DNA from 2 places in the Isachenkonia alkalipeptolytica genome. Region 2 is predicted to be linked to the other one. Evidence: riboswitches for the same ligand, from Rfam matches in the RefSeq annotation. Region 2 holds a riboswitch; the other holds the start of a gene.
What was found. A riboswitch is a leader RNA that binds a small molecule or an ion and turns the genes downstream of it on or off. The one in region 2 is predicted to bind thiamine pyrophosphate.
Positions count from the first base shown of each region.

Region 1 (7,067 bases), on a different contig from region 2:
GACCATCCCGGAAGGATTTATGCACCGAAGGGAGATTTCGCCTATGAAAAGATTCATGAGGGAGAGAATATTGTCATCGGTGACTACTCTTTTGAAGTGATTTCGGTTCCCGGACATACCCCGGGAATGATCAATTTATTTGACCGGGAAAATAGAATATATCTATCCGCAGACCATGTGCTGGAGACCATTACTCCGAATATCGGGTTTTGGGGTTATGATCAGGAGAAAATGCTTCAGAAGTACTTAAAGAGTTTACGAAAGGTTCAGGAGTATCCCGTTACGGTGATGCTTCCCTCCCATCGGGGATTGATTAGGAAGCCGAAGGAACGGATTGAGGAGTTAATAGCCCACCACCAGGAGCGGCTAAAGGAAGTGGAAAACATTATTAATGGAAAAGATCGGCCGCTCACCGTGGAAGATGTGGCCAAGGACATGGACTGGAGAATTCCGGCGAAGTCCTGGGGGGATTTTCCACCCCCTCAAAAATCCTTTGCCGCCGGGGAAGCCATGTCCCATTTGGAGTATTTAAAGGATCATGGAAGAATTAAGGCTTACTGGAAAGGAAATGTAATATATTTCGCCCGTAATACACAGTAGTATGAGGGTGTTTAGAGGCACTACGAATTCCATTAGACACACAGGCACATCTAATTACATCTTGCTAAACTCAACTAGATCTAAGGAATTGGAGGTTTTGGGGGGAGACCGGGAAGATGAAGTTCAATTAACAAAGGAGGATAAGGATGAAACCGGACTTTGATAAAATGATCGATCGTAAGGAAAGTAAATCCATTAAATGGGATTCTAAAGTGCTCGGAGAAATGTTTGGAGAAGAGGACCTATTGCCCCTGTGGGTTGCGGATATGGACTTTGAAGCTCCGAAGGAAGTGGTGGATGCCATGCAGGAGGAAGTGTCCCATGGGGTATTTGGATATTCCAAAAGAGGAGAGCAGTACTACGAAAACATCCTTCGCTGGTACAAAAAGCGGTTTGACTGGGAAATAAAAAAGGACTGGCTGGTATTTACCCCCGGGGTGGTTTCTGCTGTAAATTACGTGTTGCAGGCTTTAGTTGAGCAGGGTCAGGGGGTAATCATCCAGGAACCCGTATATTATCCCTTTAAAAAGGCTATCAAAAACAATGGATGCCGGGTGGTTAACAACCCGTTGAAATACCAACAAGGGACTTACGAAATAGATTTTGAGGATTTTGAAAAGAAGGCAAAGGATCCCAGTACCAAACTCTTTATTCTTTGCAGTCCCCATAATCCCGTGGGACGGGTATGGAAAAAAGAGGAACTGAGGCGCCTAGGAGAAATCTGTTTGGAAAATGACGTGCTGATCTTTTCCGATGAGATCCATCACGATCTGGTTTTTGAAAAGGGAGCCCATCACGTTTTGGCAAACCTTGATTCGAAGTTCGACGACCATGTGATCACCGCCACGGCCCCTTCCAAAACTTTTAATTTAGCGGGACTGATGAGCGCTCATCTGATTATTAAAAATGACAGCTTAAAAAGAAGGTATCGGCGTATTTTAGAGATAAACCATATCGGTAAACAAACCCCCATCAGTATGGCGGCGGTGGAAGCGGCCTACGGGAAAGGGGAACCCTGGTTGGAAGCGCTTTTAGACTACCTGCGGGGAAACCTTGATTTGATTGATAGCATGGTAAAAGACCATCTGCCAAGGGCGAAGTTTACCCCGCCGGAGGCCACCTACCTGGCCTGGCTCGACCTTAGGGAGTACGGTTTTTCGGGTAAAGAGCTGGAGGAGAGAATCACGAAAGAAGCCAAGGTGGCTTTAGACGGCGGTACCTGGTTCGGCAGTGGAGGGGACGGGTTTATAAGAATCAACTTTGCCTGCCCCAGAAAGACTCTGCAGAAAGCCTTGGACCGAATCGTCAACGCTCTGGAAGGGAAGTGAGGTCATGATTTATTATTTTACGGGAACGGGGAACTCTTATTATGTGGCCAAGGTACTGGGGATCAATTTACAAGAGAAGATTGAAAACCTGGGGGATTCCCGAAGGGCGGGGCTTCATCAAAAGGCGGTAAGTTTAACAAAGGAGGAGGTCCTAGGCTTTGTATTTCCCGTTTATGCCTGGGGACCGCCGAGATGGGTGCTGGACTTTATCAAAAGTCTCGATTTTGAAGGGAATCCGCCGAGCTATACCTTCGCCATCGCCACTTGTGGGGAGAACATCGGAAATACCATGACCACAATAAAGCAAGCCCTTAAGGAGAAAAACATAGAATTAAACTACGGATATTCGGTGAAAATGCCGAACAACTATTTGATGATGGGCAGCAAGGTGGAGACCGGCCAGAAGGCGGAAGAGAAAATCCGTCGGGCGGACACCTTGCTTTCCATGATCAGCGAAGATATTAAAAATCGGGGAAGGGGCTTTAACGTAAACAAAGGTTTTATGCCCTCGGTTCTTAGCAAAGCAGTGAACCCGCTGTTTTCAAAGTTTGCCATTGACACGAAAAAGTTCCGGGTAAATGATCACTGTATTTCCTGCGGTCTTTGTCGAAGAATCTGCAACACCCAAACCATTGAACTGGTGGACGGGAAACCGGTTTGGGGTTCCCAGTGTGTGCAGTGTGTGGCCTGTATTAACTACTGCCCCGTGAAGGCCATTAATTACGGTCGTGGGACAAAGAAAAAACAGCGGTATAAAAACCCGCGGATTTCTCCCATGGAGTTGGAGATTAAAAAAAGGGAATAAGTCCAATTGCCCTTTGACAAAAGTTGGATTTCTTATATAATGAAAAAAGAGTATAAGGGGACAAGACAATTGAATGAAGTACTGGGGGTGTCGGAATAGGACTGAGAGGATCTGTAGATTCAACCCTTTGAACCTGATGTGGGTAAACCCACCGTAGGGAAGTCTTTTTAATGATTTAGATAGAAAATATCTATATTCTTATATCAAAAGGCAGGCCTTCGGGCCTGTCTTTTTTAGTTGGCTACATTTAATCAATTAATTTTATTATTGGAGGAGGGAAATCATGATTTATGTAAACGGAAAAGAATATCCCTATCAGGGAAAGAGTATTCAGTGGATTTTAGAAACCTTGAAGTTGGAACCTTCCATGGTGATCGTTGAGTATAACCAAGGGATTTTAGAAAAAGATCAATTATCCACCGAGGTGAAAAAAGGGGATCAGTTGGAGTTGATTACTTTTTTGGGCGGAGGCTAAAAGGGATCTTCAGAGCTCAAGCTTAAGGAAGAAGTTCCAAAGGATGAGTGTAAAAAACCATACAAATACGATAATACGGAGGAATACCAATGGGAAACAAGGACCAATTGCAATTAGGAGACCATTTATTTAACAGCCGATTACTGGTGGGAACGGGAAAATACGAAAATCATGATATTATGAAAAAGTCCATAGAGGCCTCGAGTACGGAGATGGTAACCATGGCCCTTCGAAGGGTGGACTTGAAAAATCCCAGGGAAAACGTGTTAAACTTTATTCCGAAAAACATGACTTTGCTGCCCAATACTTCGGGAGCCCGGAATGCGGAGGAAGCCATTCGGATTGCCAAAATCGCCAGAGCCGCCGGCTGCGGAGATTTCGTAAAGATTGAAGTGATTTCCGATCAGAAGTATTTACTGCCGGACAATTATGAAACCCTTAAAGCCACCAAAACCTTAGCGGCGGAGGGCTTTTATGTGCTTCCCTATATGTCCCCGGATTTAATGGCGGCCAAGGAGATGGAAAAAGCGGGAGCGAAAGCGGTGATGCCCTTAGGATCCCCAATCGGTAGCAATCGTGGCATCGAAAACAAAGGACTGATTAAGATTTTAATCAATGAAATCAAGGTACCGATCATTGTGGATGCGGGGATCGGAAAACCCTCCCACGCGGCGGAGGCCATGGAACTGGGAGCGAAGGCGGTGCTGGTTAATACCGCCATAGCCGCCAGCAAAGACCCCATCGAGATGGCAAGGGCCTTTGACTACGCCGTAAAAGCCGGAAGGCTTGCCTATCTCTCGAAGTTCGGAGAGGTAAAAGCCCAAGGAGACGCCTCCTCTCCCTTAACCGGTTTTTTAAGAAAGGAGCAGTAATATGGAGCTCTTGGATGTCCTAGGAAGATACCCTGAAGAATGGGTGGATTCCTTTTTACAGAAGGTAACCGGGGAACGAATCGAAGAAATACTGAAAAAAGAGGATCTGAGTCTTGAGGATTATTTAAGCCTGTTATCCCCGGCGGCAAATAATTATTTAGAGGAGATGGCGGTACGGGCTCACCAAAAAAATCTACAGCATTTCGGGAAAACCATACTGCTGTACACCCCTCTTTATATATCCAATTACTGCGTTAACGAGTGCCTTTACTGCGGTTATAATAAACACTCGGATATCCCGAGGAAAAAACTGTCCTTAGAGGAAATTGACCGGGAGGCCAAAATAATTTCCGATAAAGGGATTCAGCATATTTTACTGCTATCAGGAGAGTCCCCCGTAGATACGTCCTTAGAATACCTAGAATCGGTGGTAACGGTGCTGAAGAAGTATTTTCAGTCCATTGCCCTTGAAATTTACCCCCTGAAGGAAGAGGGGTACCGGCGCCTGGTTCAAAAAGGAGTGGACGGAGTAACCCTATACCAGGAGGTTTACCACCGGGGGATTTATCAAAAACTGCACCCCAAGGGTCCTAAAAGCAATTATAATTTTCGTATCGAAGCCCTGGAGCGAGGGATTAAAGGGGGCGTTGCCTCGGTAAATCTCGGAGCGCTACTGGGTCTTTCGGATTTTCGAAAAGAAGCATTTTATACCGGAGTCCATAGCAAATACTTACTGGATACCTATCCCAGTGTGGCAACCTCCGTATCCTTTCCCCGAATGCAGCCCTTTTTAGGGGGATACGAGGATATCGATCCCGTCCCGGATCAGGATTTTGTCCAAATTCTACTGGCCTATAAAAATTTTCTGCCCATGACGGGAATCACTCTGTCCACGAGGGAAGATCCCGCTCTTCGGGAAAACCTCATTCCCCTGGGGATCACGAAAATGTCCGCCGGGGTATCCACCGCGGTGGGGGGCCATAGCAGGGAAAAGGAAAATACGGAGCAGTTTGAAATCTCCGATAACCGCTCCATTGAAGAGGTAAAAGCGTCGATTCTTAAAAAAGGCTATCAGCCCATCCTTCAGGACTGGGTTCCGCTGTAACCGTGTGAACCCTTAAAAGGTTAATATAAAAGAAGGTCAAAGAAAGTCAGAGATAGCAGGAGGTTGAAGAATGCTGTATTTCGTGACGGACCGAAAAGTTGCGGTAAAGGATTTTTATAGGACTTTACAGGAAGCGGTAGAGGGAGGGGTTGACGGCATCATCCTTCGGGAGAAGGATCTTAAGCAACCGGAGCTTTTCTCTATGGGGAAAAAAGTGAAGGCCATCGTCGAAGGGACGGATACGAAACTGATCATTAACGGGAATTTATCCGTGGCAAGGGACCTTAAGGCCCAGGGTTATCATATGGGTTTTGAGAAATTTATGGAAGAGGACAAAAAAACCCTAAAAGAATTTAGGGGAAGGATCGGGGTATCCGTTCACTCGGTTAAGGAAGCCAAAATAGCGGAAAAAAACGGAGCGGATTATCTTTTGGCAGGACATGTTTTTCAGACCCTCTGCAAAAAAGGGCTGGAGCCCCGGGGGATTTCCTGGCTAAAAGAAATCATGGAAGCAGGAAACCTTCCCGTGATTGCCATCGGCGGGATTGATCCAAATAATCTTGGTAAACTTCAGTCCCTGGGACTTCATGGAATTGCGGTCCGTTCCCTGATCATGGAAAGCCCTGAGGTAAAAAACACGGTAAAGAGCCTTAGGAATAAATGGTTAATCGATTAATTGAATAAACCGTCCTTTAGGGGGTATTTAAAGGTATATAATCCATTATACAGGAAAAATACTGGGTAAATACTTGGGGGAAGGATTTGCCCCCTGAAAAAGGAGCCATAATGATGATGAAAAAATCAATGAAAGAATCCCAAATATGTATCGGAAATTTAATGGAGCCCCAACAGGCCAACGTTTCCGGAAATGTCCACGGTGGGGAGATTATGAAGCTTATGGATAATACGGCGGGGATTGTAGCCCATCGTCATGCCCGAAGCAACACGGTTACCGCTAGGGTGGACGGCCTGGAATTTATTAAACCGATCCATATAGGGAACCTGGTAACCTTTGAAGGCCGCCTGACCTATGTGGGCCGGAGTTCCATGGAAGTCCTGGTCAAGGTTTATGTAGAGGACCTGGAAATTGAGAACTCCAAGAAGCTGGCCCTTACGGGATACTTTACCATGGTGGCCCTGGACGAAAAGGGAGGACCGAAGGAAGTACCTCAGCTGCTACCGGAAACTCCGGAGGAGGAAAGACTTTTCTCGGAGGGAAAAAAGCGGTATTTGTCCCGGAAAAAAAACTAAGAGATGCTTATATGCATCTCTTTTTTGGTATATAATGTTTGTAGGAGTATAAAGTAGATGCCTAGGTATGAAAAGAATTGAGGTTGTAAAAATGAGCGTTCGATCAAAAGTGTTGCAGGGTATTAACTTATTTTTGAACCGGGTGTATATCCCCCGGCGGATTCTTCAAATGGAGCGGCCCCTGGTTATGCATATCAGTGATACCCCGGAGGAAATTTACCCCTATCTTTATAAATTGATCAAAAGGCTGAAGCCCGACTATTTGATTCACACCGGGGACATGGTGGACAATATTAAACTGGAAATTGTTCCGATGTTAGAACCGGATTATCACCGGGCCCTGGAAGGAGTGATCAACCATCTTGAATCTTCGGATATTCAAGAAATCTATTATGTTTCGGGAAATCATGATCAAAGAGCAAAGATAGAATCCTTAACGGAAAAAGGAAAGGTAATGAATGACGGAATCATTGCAATAGAGAATTCTAAGTTTTATATAAATCACTTTTTTGTAGAGGAAAGCCCCAAGGCGGACTATTATCTTTACGGTCACAGCTTTGAGCCTAAAAGTCACAGGGAGGGCGAGGAAATACGGCTCAACGGCTTAGAGGCCATCCATGTGATAGGCCTT
Region 1 is NZ_SUMG01000002.1:21,085-28,151, reverse strand. Features, by position in the region: gene ISALK_RS01980 (MBL fold metallo-hydrolase) at 1-600, shown strand, start outside; gene ISALK_RS01975 (MalY/PatB family protein) at 747-1,928, shown strand; gene ISALK_RS01970 (EFR1 family ferrodoxin) at 1,933-2,733, shown strand; TPP riboswitch at 2,807-2,910, shown strand; gene thiS (sulfur carrier protein ThiS) at 3,017-3,208, shown strand; gene ISALK_RS01960 (thiazole synthase) at 3,298-4,080, shown strand; gene thiH (2-iminoacetate synthase ThiH) at 4,082-5,185, shown strand; gene ISALK_RS01950 (thiamine phosphate synthase) at 5,256-5,861, shown strand; gene ISALK_RS01945 (acyl-CoA thioesterase) at 5,975-6,436, shown strand; gene ISALK_RS01940 (metallophosphoesterase) at 6,528-7,067, shown strand, end outside.
Region 1: linked by a shared signal. The riboswitch ahead of thiS (sulfur carrier protein ThiS) and the one ahead of thiC (phosphomethylpyrimidine synthase ThiC) in region 2 are both predicted to bind thiamine pyrophosphate.

Region 2 (9,610 bases):
AAATGGATCCGACCACGGGATTGTCAAAGCCTTCCCTTAAGGATTTAGGAAACAGAAGGACCTTTACAATTAAACTGAGAAAGATCAGGGCTGAAATACTTCCAAGGAAATACCGGAGACCGCCGGCGTAAGGACCGAGTAAATTTCCCAGGGCCGCAAGGCCCAGCATCAGTCCGGAAATCGGCAGGGGTAGGGTTTTTAAAAAACGTTTCACCGGCTACACTCCTTTGACGTCTTCATCCAGGTTTTTCATGCCCATCTCCCGAACAATGATCTCTGAGGCACTTCTTGCAACTTCCCCCGTAAAGGATACGCACTGGGCCTTATGCTCTCCCGAGGCCATATCCATGCCCTTGGTTAAAATGCTACAGCATAAAACCTTATGGTTTTTCTTAAAGGATTCTTGTAATTCATGAGCAAGTTCGAGGGTCTGTACGCTTTTGGGATCCTTCGGAGTAGTGCCTTGGGTTCGGCCGAAGAAATACCCCAGGGCCATCACCCCGCCGGACACCGCGCCGCAAACGCATTTGGAGCGTCCGATACCCACGGGAAATCCCGAGGCCATGGCCACCATTTCCTCGGGCATATCCAGTTCAAAATTCTCTCGAATAGAGGCGACAATCGCCTCGGAACAGTAATAGTTTCCCTGTTGAAAATAATTTTCCGCATCCCGTTGGATTTTTTCCAAGCTTACTTCTTTTTTCATCATAATACCTCCTTAGTTTTTGTGAGCATCATAGATTTTGTTTGTGAGCATCATAGATTTTGTTTGTGAGCATCATAGATTTTGAATATTAAGTAATAATAATGACTTGCTTTTTTGATTAGTTATTAACGACTAACTCTTAAATATGTTAATTCCTTAACCATTATACCAACGGGGAAGTTGGAATACAATATATTCACTCATTGCAATATTTAATACTAATTACATGATTCATGAAATAAGTAAATCCTAAAACAAAATACAGGGTGCTCCACTTGTATTGAGAGTGAGAAGGTAAAATGATATAATTGAAGTTCGAATAATCAGAAAAATGAAAAGGGGTTATGTCATGACAAGGGAAAAAGATAAAATGTTTTCGGGATCAATCCCATTGTTTAAGGCAAAACACCATCATCGAAGGAGGATACCAATGAACTATTTAGAACTTGATACTCCCGCATTGCTGATCGACCGGGAGATTATGGAAAAAAACTGCAAGGATATGCAGGATTATGCGGATCGTGAAGATGTAGCCCTACGTCCCCATACCAAAACCCATAAGATGTCCAAGCTTGCGCTTTTTCAGGAAAATATGGGGGCAAAAGGGATTACTGTGGCAAAGGTCGGCGAAGGAGAAGTCATGGCCTCAAAAGGCCTTAAAGATATTTTCATTGCAAATGAGATTGTTGGTGAAATCAAACTTCGCCGGGTAAGGGAGTTGGCAAAGGATATCGACATTTCCTTCGGCCTGGACAGTATTCTTCAGGCAAAAATGGTGGAGGTGGCCTTTGAAGGGGCGGAAAAAAAGGCCCGGGTGCTGATTGAAATTGAAGTAGGGGAAGAGCGCTCCGGGGTGGTAACGGAAGAGCGCTTTACCGAGTTATTGGATTTTTTAAAGCAGTGCAGTAACATTGAACTCCTTGGGGTATTTTCCCATGATGGGCACTCCTACGGTGCAAAGGATCAAGAGGAGTGCAGAATCATTAACCTGGAGGCGCAACGAAGAACTCTGCAGTTTGCAGAACTGGCAAGAAAGAAGGGCTTTTTAATATCTCGAATAAGTATCGGATCCACGCCTTCCATGATTTTTAACTTTCCCATCTTAAAGGGTATTACGGAAATCCGCCCGGGCACTTATATCTTCATGGACGCTTCTCAGGCAAATGCCTACGGCAATTTTACCCGGAATGCGGCGACGATTCTCAGCACCGTCATCAGCATTCCCACGGAGCAAAGGGTCATCATCGATGTCGGCGCCAAGGGGCTTACCACCCAGCGGCGAACCAAAGGCTTTACCGCCACAAAGGGGCTCGGACGGATTAAAGACTGGTCCGGGGTGGCTCTTGAGAACGTCTTTGATGAACACGGCATCCTTAACCATCAAAAATTTCATGACGCCGTCCAAGTGGGAGATAAAATAGAGATCATTCCGAATCATATTTGCCCGGTGGTAAATCTTCATGAGACGGCGTATCTGATTTCCGATGGCAAGGTAATCGAAAAAATCCCCGTGGACTGCCGAGGGAAGCTGAAGTAGGGAAGAATGCATAGCATAAGTTTAAAAAATACAAAACCGCCTCCGGGTCCCGCGTAATGGGAGTTCCGGAGGCGGTTTTTATTTGTAATTAATATTTAGGCACTTTCATAATAGATATTTTCCCGTTGATAATCGGATTTTTCCAAGGAGCGCAAGGTGGCATCGGTCATGGGTTTTGGTCCGCACATATATAACTTGCTGTCATTTAAATTCATTTGGTTTAATACGTCGGTGACAAAACCTTTTTCTCCCCGCCACTGATCATCAAAGGCGACGACGGGTACGAAGGTGAATTTAGCACTCATTTGTTCAAATTTCTCAAAAAGATCTCGATAAATAAACTCTTCTTCTTTGTTCACACCGTATATCAGCGTAAACTCCTCAACCTTTCCGGGATCTTTAATCAAATCCTCCGCAATGGAGACGAAGGGAGTAATTCCGATTCCTCCGGCTACTAAAAGCACTTTCTTTTGCGTTTTGTCCACGATCAGTTCATGGCCCATGGGTCCTTCAAGGTGTGCCACATCCCCTACTTTAAAGGTATCGAATAAGATGTCGGAACCGTAACCGTTGGGTACGCGTTTTACCGTAACGGAAAGAGACTGGCTATTTTTGTTATAGGAGGAGATGGAAAAGGCTCGATACATTTTCAGATTCTGCTGAATTCTTACTAAGGCAAATTGACCGGGTTCATAATTGACAATTTCAGGAATTTTAAAGGAAAAAGTAAATTCCTTTACATCGGTGTTTAGCTCTTTGATTGCAGAGATGGTTGTAACAATATGTTTTCTTTCTTCATAACCCTCCACAGAAGTTTTTTCATAGATTTCCTGTGCTTCCGCCTCGGTACTTAAGGTCAATACGCCGGCAGGACAGTTTTCTACACAAGTGCTGCAACGAATGCAGTTGTTATCATCAATCTGATTGTTTTCGGAAAAATCCACATAGGGCGTCAGTTGCATCGGACAGACTCTGGCACATTTACCGCAACTATGACATAAATCCTGGTTGGCCACGGTGATCTTTTGATCGGTCTTTTTTGCCACGCCCAGGGTTTTACCCAACCAATAGGAACCTTTTTGCATCATACCCATGGGACAGAAATTACACCAGGTTCTGGGGCTGGTGATCAGTGCCAAGGTTCCGCCAATAATGGTTACCATCAAATAACTTCTTACAAAGATAAATCCTAATCGGTCATAAAACATGGGGGTGCCCCATAAGGCGGAAACCCGAACAAGTCCGCTACCGATATTATATGAAAAATAAGCAAGGAACAACCAGGCAAAGATTGGAGATCTGAAAAATTCGAAAATTTTAATATTTCGACTCCATCGGAACAATGCGGAATCAAACAAACTTCCGTGGGCACAGAAGTTACCACACCAATAACGGCCTTTGAAAAAGGATAAGGTAACCAGACTTAGAATTACCAGCAATACCGTCAATCCCAGTCGGGGAAACCAAAGACCTGCAAAAGCTACTAAAAGGGTATAGATAAATGCATACTTACGTAGGGGTGTAAAAACCCTATTGGCTCTGATAAAAAAGTTTTCCATGAGTAAATTTCCTCCTTATGCTTTTTTCATGATAATTGCCCGTTGGGGACATACGTTGATACATTTTCCGCAGCCGATACATCGTTCAGCGATAACCTTAAAGGGCTTTAAGAAACTGCTGCGATCAATGGCATTTACAGTGCAAACTCTTTTAGCCGGACAGAATGGAGATTTATCACAGGTGGATTCTTTAATTACGGCTTTTTTCATTGCATCACTCCTTTCTTTAAAGTGGTTCCTTGCTGAGTCTTTAAATATATTTGATTGCTTCCCTTTGGGGAGGGGGATAGACATTTATGATTCTATAACGTCAGAACTTCTTTGTTAAGCGGATTTCAGAAAAAGCAGAAAACTTTATTTTGCAGTGATAAGAACAGGTTGTTCTTTTAAGGGTTTTTCAAAGTGGTTATGAGACTGATGGAAGAGTATAGGGGAGGGGGGTAAGATGGAAGAAGCGGATGTTTGAAAATTAAAGGGGACGGAAAGGTTTGTTTTTTAAATCAAACCCTTTCGTCCCCTTTGGTTACTTTGTGTTTTTATTACTTAGCCTTCCTCTCGTAGCAGATTAATATTTTTACCTTTCATTACTTTGTTCATATTTCTCATGGAACACATTTTTCCGCACATGGTACAGCTGTCGTCATCCTTTGGCATAGACTCTTTTCGGTATCTTTTAGCTTTTTCCGGATCGATTGCTAAATCAAACATTTTTTCCCAGTCTAATTGTTGTCTAGCTAAGCTCATTTCGTCGTCCCAGTCCTTTGCACCTTTAATGTTTTTTCCTAAATCTCCGGCATGGGCTGCGATTTTGGTGGCAACAATTCCTTCTTTCATATCCTCCAGCGTTGGGAGTCGTAAGTGTTCTGCAGGGGTCACATAACAAAGGAAGTCTACGCCATGACTTGCGGCTAAAGCACCGCCTATGGCACTGGTAATATGATCATATCCCGGGGCGATATCGGTAACAATGGGACCGAGCACATAAAAAGGAGCACCGTGACATAGCTTTTTCTCGAGCAACACATTTGCGGGAATTTCATTGATGGGCATATGGCCGGGGCCTTCAATCATTACCTGGACGTTTCTTTTCCAAGCCCGTAGGGTTAATTCCCCCAGTACCATCAGTTCCTGGATTTGGCTGGCATCGCTGGCATCATTAATACTACCGGGTCTACAGGCATCTCCAAGACTTAGGGTCACATCATACTTTTCGCAGATATCCAAGAGTTGGTCATAATACTCAAAAAATGGGTTTTCTCGATTATTCAGTTCCATCCATGCATATAGTAAAGAACCTCCTCGGGATACGATATTCGTAAGTCTTTTGTTCCTTTTAAAAACCCCGGCGGTTTCTTTATTAATGCCCGCATGAATGGTTACAAAATCCACACCTTCTTTTGCATGCTTTTCCACCACATCCAAAAATTCCACTGCGGTAATATCTTTCAGTTCTTTATCGTAAAATCCCACGGCATCGTATATTGGTACGGTGCCCAGCATTGCGGGGGATGATTCGATAATCCGTTTTCTAAACTCTTCGGTTTTTCCATAGGAGCTCAAATCCATGATGGCCTCAGCCTTCATATCAATAGCTACCCGGACTTTTTCCAATTCCAGTTCTATGTCGCAACAATCCTTAGAAATTCCCAGATTTACATTGATTTTAGTTTTTAAGCCTTCCCCTATCCCCACGGGATCTAATGAGGTGTGATTTTTATTGGCAGGAATAATTATTTTTCCCTGGGCGATAAGGTTTTTTAAATCCTCAACCGCCATATGTTCTTTTTTTGCAACGATTTCCATTTCTTTTGTTATGATTCCTTTTCTTGCAGCATCCATTTGTGTAGTGAATTTCATTTGAATTCATCTCCTTTTTTATTCTAGGAATTTAAAACACATTCCTGATCAGCTTCAGTAGTAAAGATCATAATTCCCGTCGCTAGGAGATGAGAATAGTAGGTAAGTTAATATAAAAAAAAAGCTTACCCAAAGGTAAACTCTAATATTATCAAATCAATGATAAAAAATTATTGCTTCCCTACGGCAGTATGAACTGCATCAAGTTTAAAGAGTTAGGATTTCTCCCTCTCAGCCCAAAGGCACCCCTAGCAAATCTATTTAATTGAGTTCATTATAATACACTAGCCCGGGGATGTAAACAAAAGATTAACGAAGTATAAAAAATGGTTTGAGAGAACCTTTTCCACTTCCAAGGGTTCATCGGCATAGTATACGGGTTTAGGATAGTTTACGGAGGCAAAAAATAAAGGGTCTTCCGGCTTCGAATCCATTTCAAGCCCTTGATCATTACTGAAAAATGTTATTTAATCCAAGTATGGGACTGTGGGACTGCTGGGGATGCCCTACTTTTTTTTCATAGAGATGCTGGGACCGATAATTGAAATCATCGGCTATATCGCCATTATTCTTTCCTTTTGGTATGGAATCATCAGTTTGGAGTTTGCTCTGGTGTTCTACAGTATTCTGGAGAATTTCGGTTATCGGCAGCTCACCACCTTGTGGCGTTTTGTCGCCTTTTGGCAATATAAGAGAAAGGGCAATAAGTGGGGGGAGATGAAGCGAAAAGCCTTCAGTAATAATGAAAAATAAGCACCAAAGGGCAGGAGGGAACGGGACACAAAAGAATATAAATTAAAGAGACTCTTTCCGGAGTCTCTTATTTTTTTGCAAGGTTTTAGGGGCAAGGAGAATAATAGGGCTGTTGGGAAAAAGGGGACTTGACAAAAGAACATTCGTTCTGTATTATGAAGGAACAAGCGTTCTGAAGGGGTGTTGATAAAGATGAAAGCAATTTTCCATATCGATGTAAACAGTGCCTATTTATCCTGGGAAGCCAAGGACCGCCTGGAAAAAGGGGAAACCCTGGATCTTAGAAGGGTACCCTCGGCGGTGGCGGGTGATCCGAAAAAGCGAAACGGGATTATTCTAGCCAAGAGCATTCCTGCGAAAAAATCCGGAATCAAAACCGGGGAGGCCTTGTTTGAAGCCTTTGCCAAATACCGGGATCTGATTGTGGTGCCGCCCAATTACGCCCTGTATATGCAGTGCAGTCATCAAATGAATGAAATCTTTAAAGAGTATTCCCCCTTAGTACAGCGCTACAGCGTGGACGAGAGCTTTATCGATTACAGCAATATGGAGCATCTATTCGGGGAGCCCTTGAAAGTGGCCCATGAAATTAAAAGCCGGATTAAAAATGAACTAGGGTTTACCGTGTCCGTCGGGGTATCCACCAATAAATTATTGGCAAAAATGGCCAGCGATCTGAAAAAGCCCGACGCGGTCATCACCCTGTATCCCGAAGAAATTCCTAAGAAAATGTGGCCCCTGCCCGTGGGTGACCTGTTTATGGTGGGGCGGCGAACCCTGCCGAAGCTGGAAAACTTAAATATTCAAACCATCGGGGACTTGGCCAACACCGAGGTGGGACTGTTAAAACAGGTGTTAAAATCCCACGGGGTGCTCATCTGGAATTACGCCAACGGAGTGGAAAACTCTCCGGTGGCGGGAGGGCCCCGAGAGGTAAAAGGCATCGGGAATTCCACCACCATCCCCTACGACGTATACCGGGAGGAAGAGGCCTTTATGGTCCTTCTAAGCCTTGTGGAAACCGTGGGCATGCGCCTTCGGGCCGGTGGATATGTGGCGGGCCTTGTGAGTGTGGGGATTAAGACCAATACCTTTCTTTATTACTCCCATCAACGGAAACTGGAGCTTGCCACGGACAGCACCCAGGAGCTCTACGAAATTGCAAAGGAACTTTTCCAAGAGGCCTGGGGCGGCGAGGTACTCCGTCACCTGGGGGTTCGGGTATCGAATTTAAAAGAGGGAGGCATGCGCCAACTCACAATTTTCGAGGAATCCGGGGAATATGAGCGGCATCAAAAAATTGACCGTACCATTGATAAACTGCGGCTCCGTTATGATCCAAATTGTGTTTTCCGGGGATGCTTTGCCAACACAAAAGTAAAACCCCTCCAGGGCGGCGTCGGCGAGGAGGACTACCCCATGATGAGCAGCCTCTTGTAAACCAAAGGATAAACCAAAGGGGACGGAGGTGTTCGGTTCATGATGCACCGGATCCCTCCGTCTTTTTCTGCATTAACCAAAAACGACGGGTAATTATCATCGGAACCGGGGGATCATAAAGTTAGAAAGCAACCCAGAAAAGTACTTCCTTAAAAAAGAGGATATCAGGATCTGTGTACCGAATTAATCTAATCGGGTTTGAAAACGCTGAAAAGCACCATATACAAACCGCTGAAGGGGAAAATTTTGAGGAGTTCATGGTCTTGGATTTACAGGAAAAGGGATTGCAGGGGATCCACGGAAGATTTTATATCGACAAGGCTGACTACAATTGTTTTATCAGCAGGTGAAAGATTGTTTGAAACATAACAGAAAGGGTAAAATAAATATAAGGAAACAATCTGAAATTTCTGACAAAATAACAAGGGTGATGATTTCTTAGGAAGTTGAAAGATGACACTAAGAGGGAGCAGTAGTGAAACCGGCCCGGGGGCCGGTTTTTGTTTTGAACAATATAAGGTCAAAAAAAAGAAAACCGAAACCGATTCCAAAATGGATGGGAGCGACTGCATATGGACTTTCAAGAGGCCCTGGAGTTTGATAAGAGCACCTATGATGTGGTCACCCTCGGGGAGCTGGTGGTGGATTTTATCTCCGGGGAATATCTGGAGGAGACTAGGGACCGGGGGATGAAGGATCTTCAGGTTTTTTCCAGGTATTTTGGTGGTTCGCCGGGATGCCTTGCGGTGAATCTTAAGGCCCTGGGCTTTCATCCCGGGATTATTTCCGCCCTGGGCCGGGATTTTCTCGGGGACTATTTGCTGGATTTCCTTGTTCAAAAAGGGGTTTCCCTAGAGGGGATCAGTCGAACCCAAGAGGCGAACACCTCCGTCGTATTTGTTTCCAAAAGCAGAAACAATCCCAGCTTTCTCGCCCTTCGGGGCAGTGATAAACACCTTCGGGTAACCAAAGCTCAAGAGGAGGTGGTCGACGGGGGAAAAATTCTTCACTTCACTTCCTGGAGTCTCTCCCATGAACCAAGCCGGTCAAGTACCCTGGCCTTGATTAAAAGGGCTAAGGATAGAGGGATGAGAATTTCTATGGATCCAAATTTCAGAGAGGTTCTTTGGGATAACAAGGAGGAGGGGCGAAGGATCATAAAGGAGATGTTTTCCAAGGTGGATTTTGTAAAACCCTCGTTGGAAGATGCTCGAAATCTTTTTCCCGAAGACGCCCATAAGTCCCTTTCGCCAAGGGAATACCTCCATAAATTTCTAAGTCTTGGAGCCAAGATGGTGATTTTAACCCTGGGGGCTGAAGGGCTTATTGCAGGCAACGGAAAGGAAGAGCGAAAACTGCCGGGGGGTAAAAACCCGGTGGTGGACACCACGGGAGCGGGAGATGCCTTTTGGGCGGGGCTGTACGCCGCTTTATTAAAGGGCTACTCCCTGGAGAGGGCCTTAAAACACGGCAGTCAGGTTGCGGACTATAAGCTCGGCTATGTGGGAGGAATCCCTCCCCTTCCGAGATTTCAAAAGTTCATGGAAAAGGAGGAAAAAGAGGATGCGAATAGGCTTTATGAATCCCCAGGGGAATTTTGACAACAAAGACTCTTATTGGACCGCCCATCCGGATTTCGGGGGCCAATTGGTTTACGTCAAGGAGCTGGCCCTGGCCCTGGATCAATTGGGAGTGGATGTGGAGATTTTTACTCGACGGATTGAGGATCCGGAATGGGGGGAATTCCGGGAAAAAGAG
Region 2 is NZ_SUMG01000006.1:175,475-185,084, reverse strand. Features, by position in the region: gene ISALK_RS07095 (TDT family transporter) at 1-214, opposite strand, end outside; gene ISALK_RS07090 (C-GCAxxG-C-C family protein) at 218-706, opposite strand; gene ISALK_RS07085 (alanine racemase) at 1,137-2,243, shown strand; gene ISALK_RS07080 (4Fe-4S binding protein) at 2,339-3,802, opposite strand; gene ISALK_RS07075 (4Fe-4S binding protein) at 3,818-4,012, opposite strand; gene thiC (phosphomethylpyrimidine synthase ThiC) at 4,346-5,659, opposite strand; TPP riboswitch at 5,821-5,919, opposite strand; gene ISALK_RS07065 (hypothetical protein) at 6,161-6,412, shown strand; gene ISALK_RS07060 (DNA polymerase Y family protein) at 6,599-7,852, shown strand; gene ISALK_RS07055 (hypothetical protein) at 8,026-8,202, shown strand; gene ISALK_RS07050 (carbohydrate kinase family protein) at 8,425-9,453, shown strand; gene ISALK_RS07045 (glycosyltransferase) at 9,416-9,610, shown strand, end outside.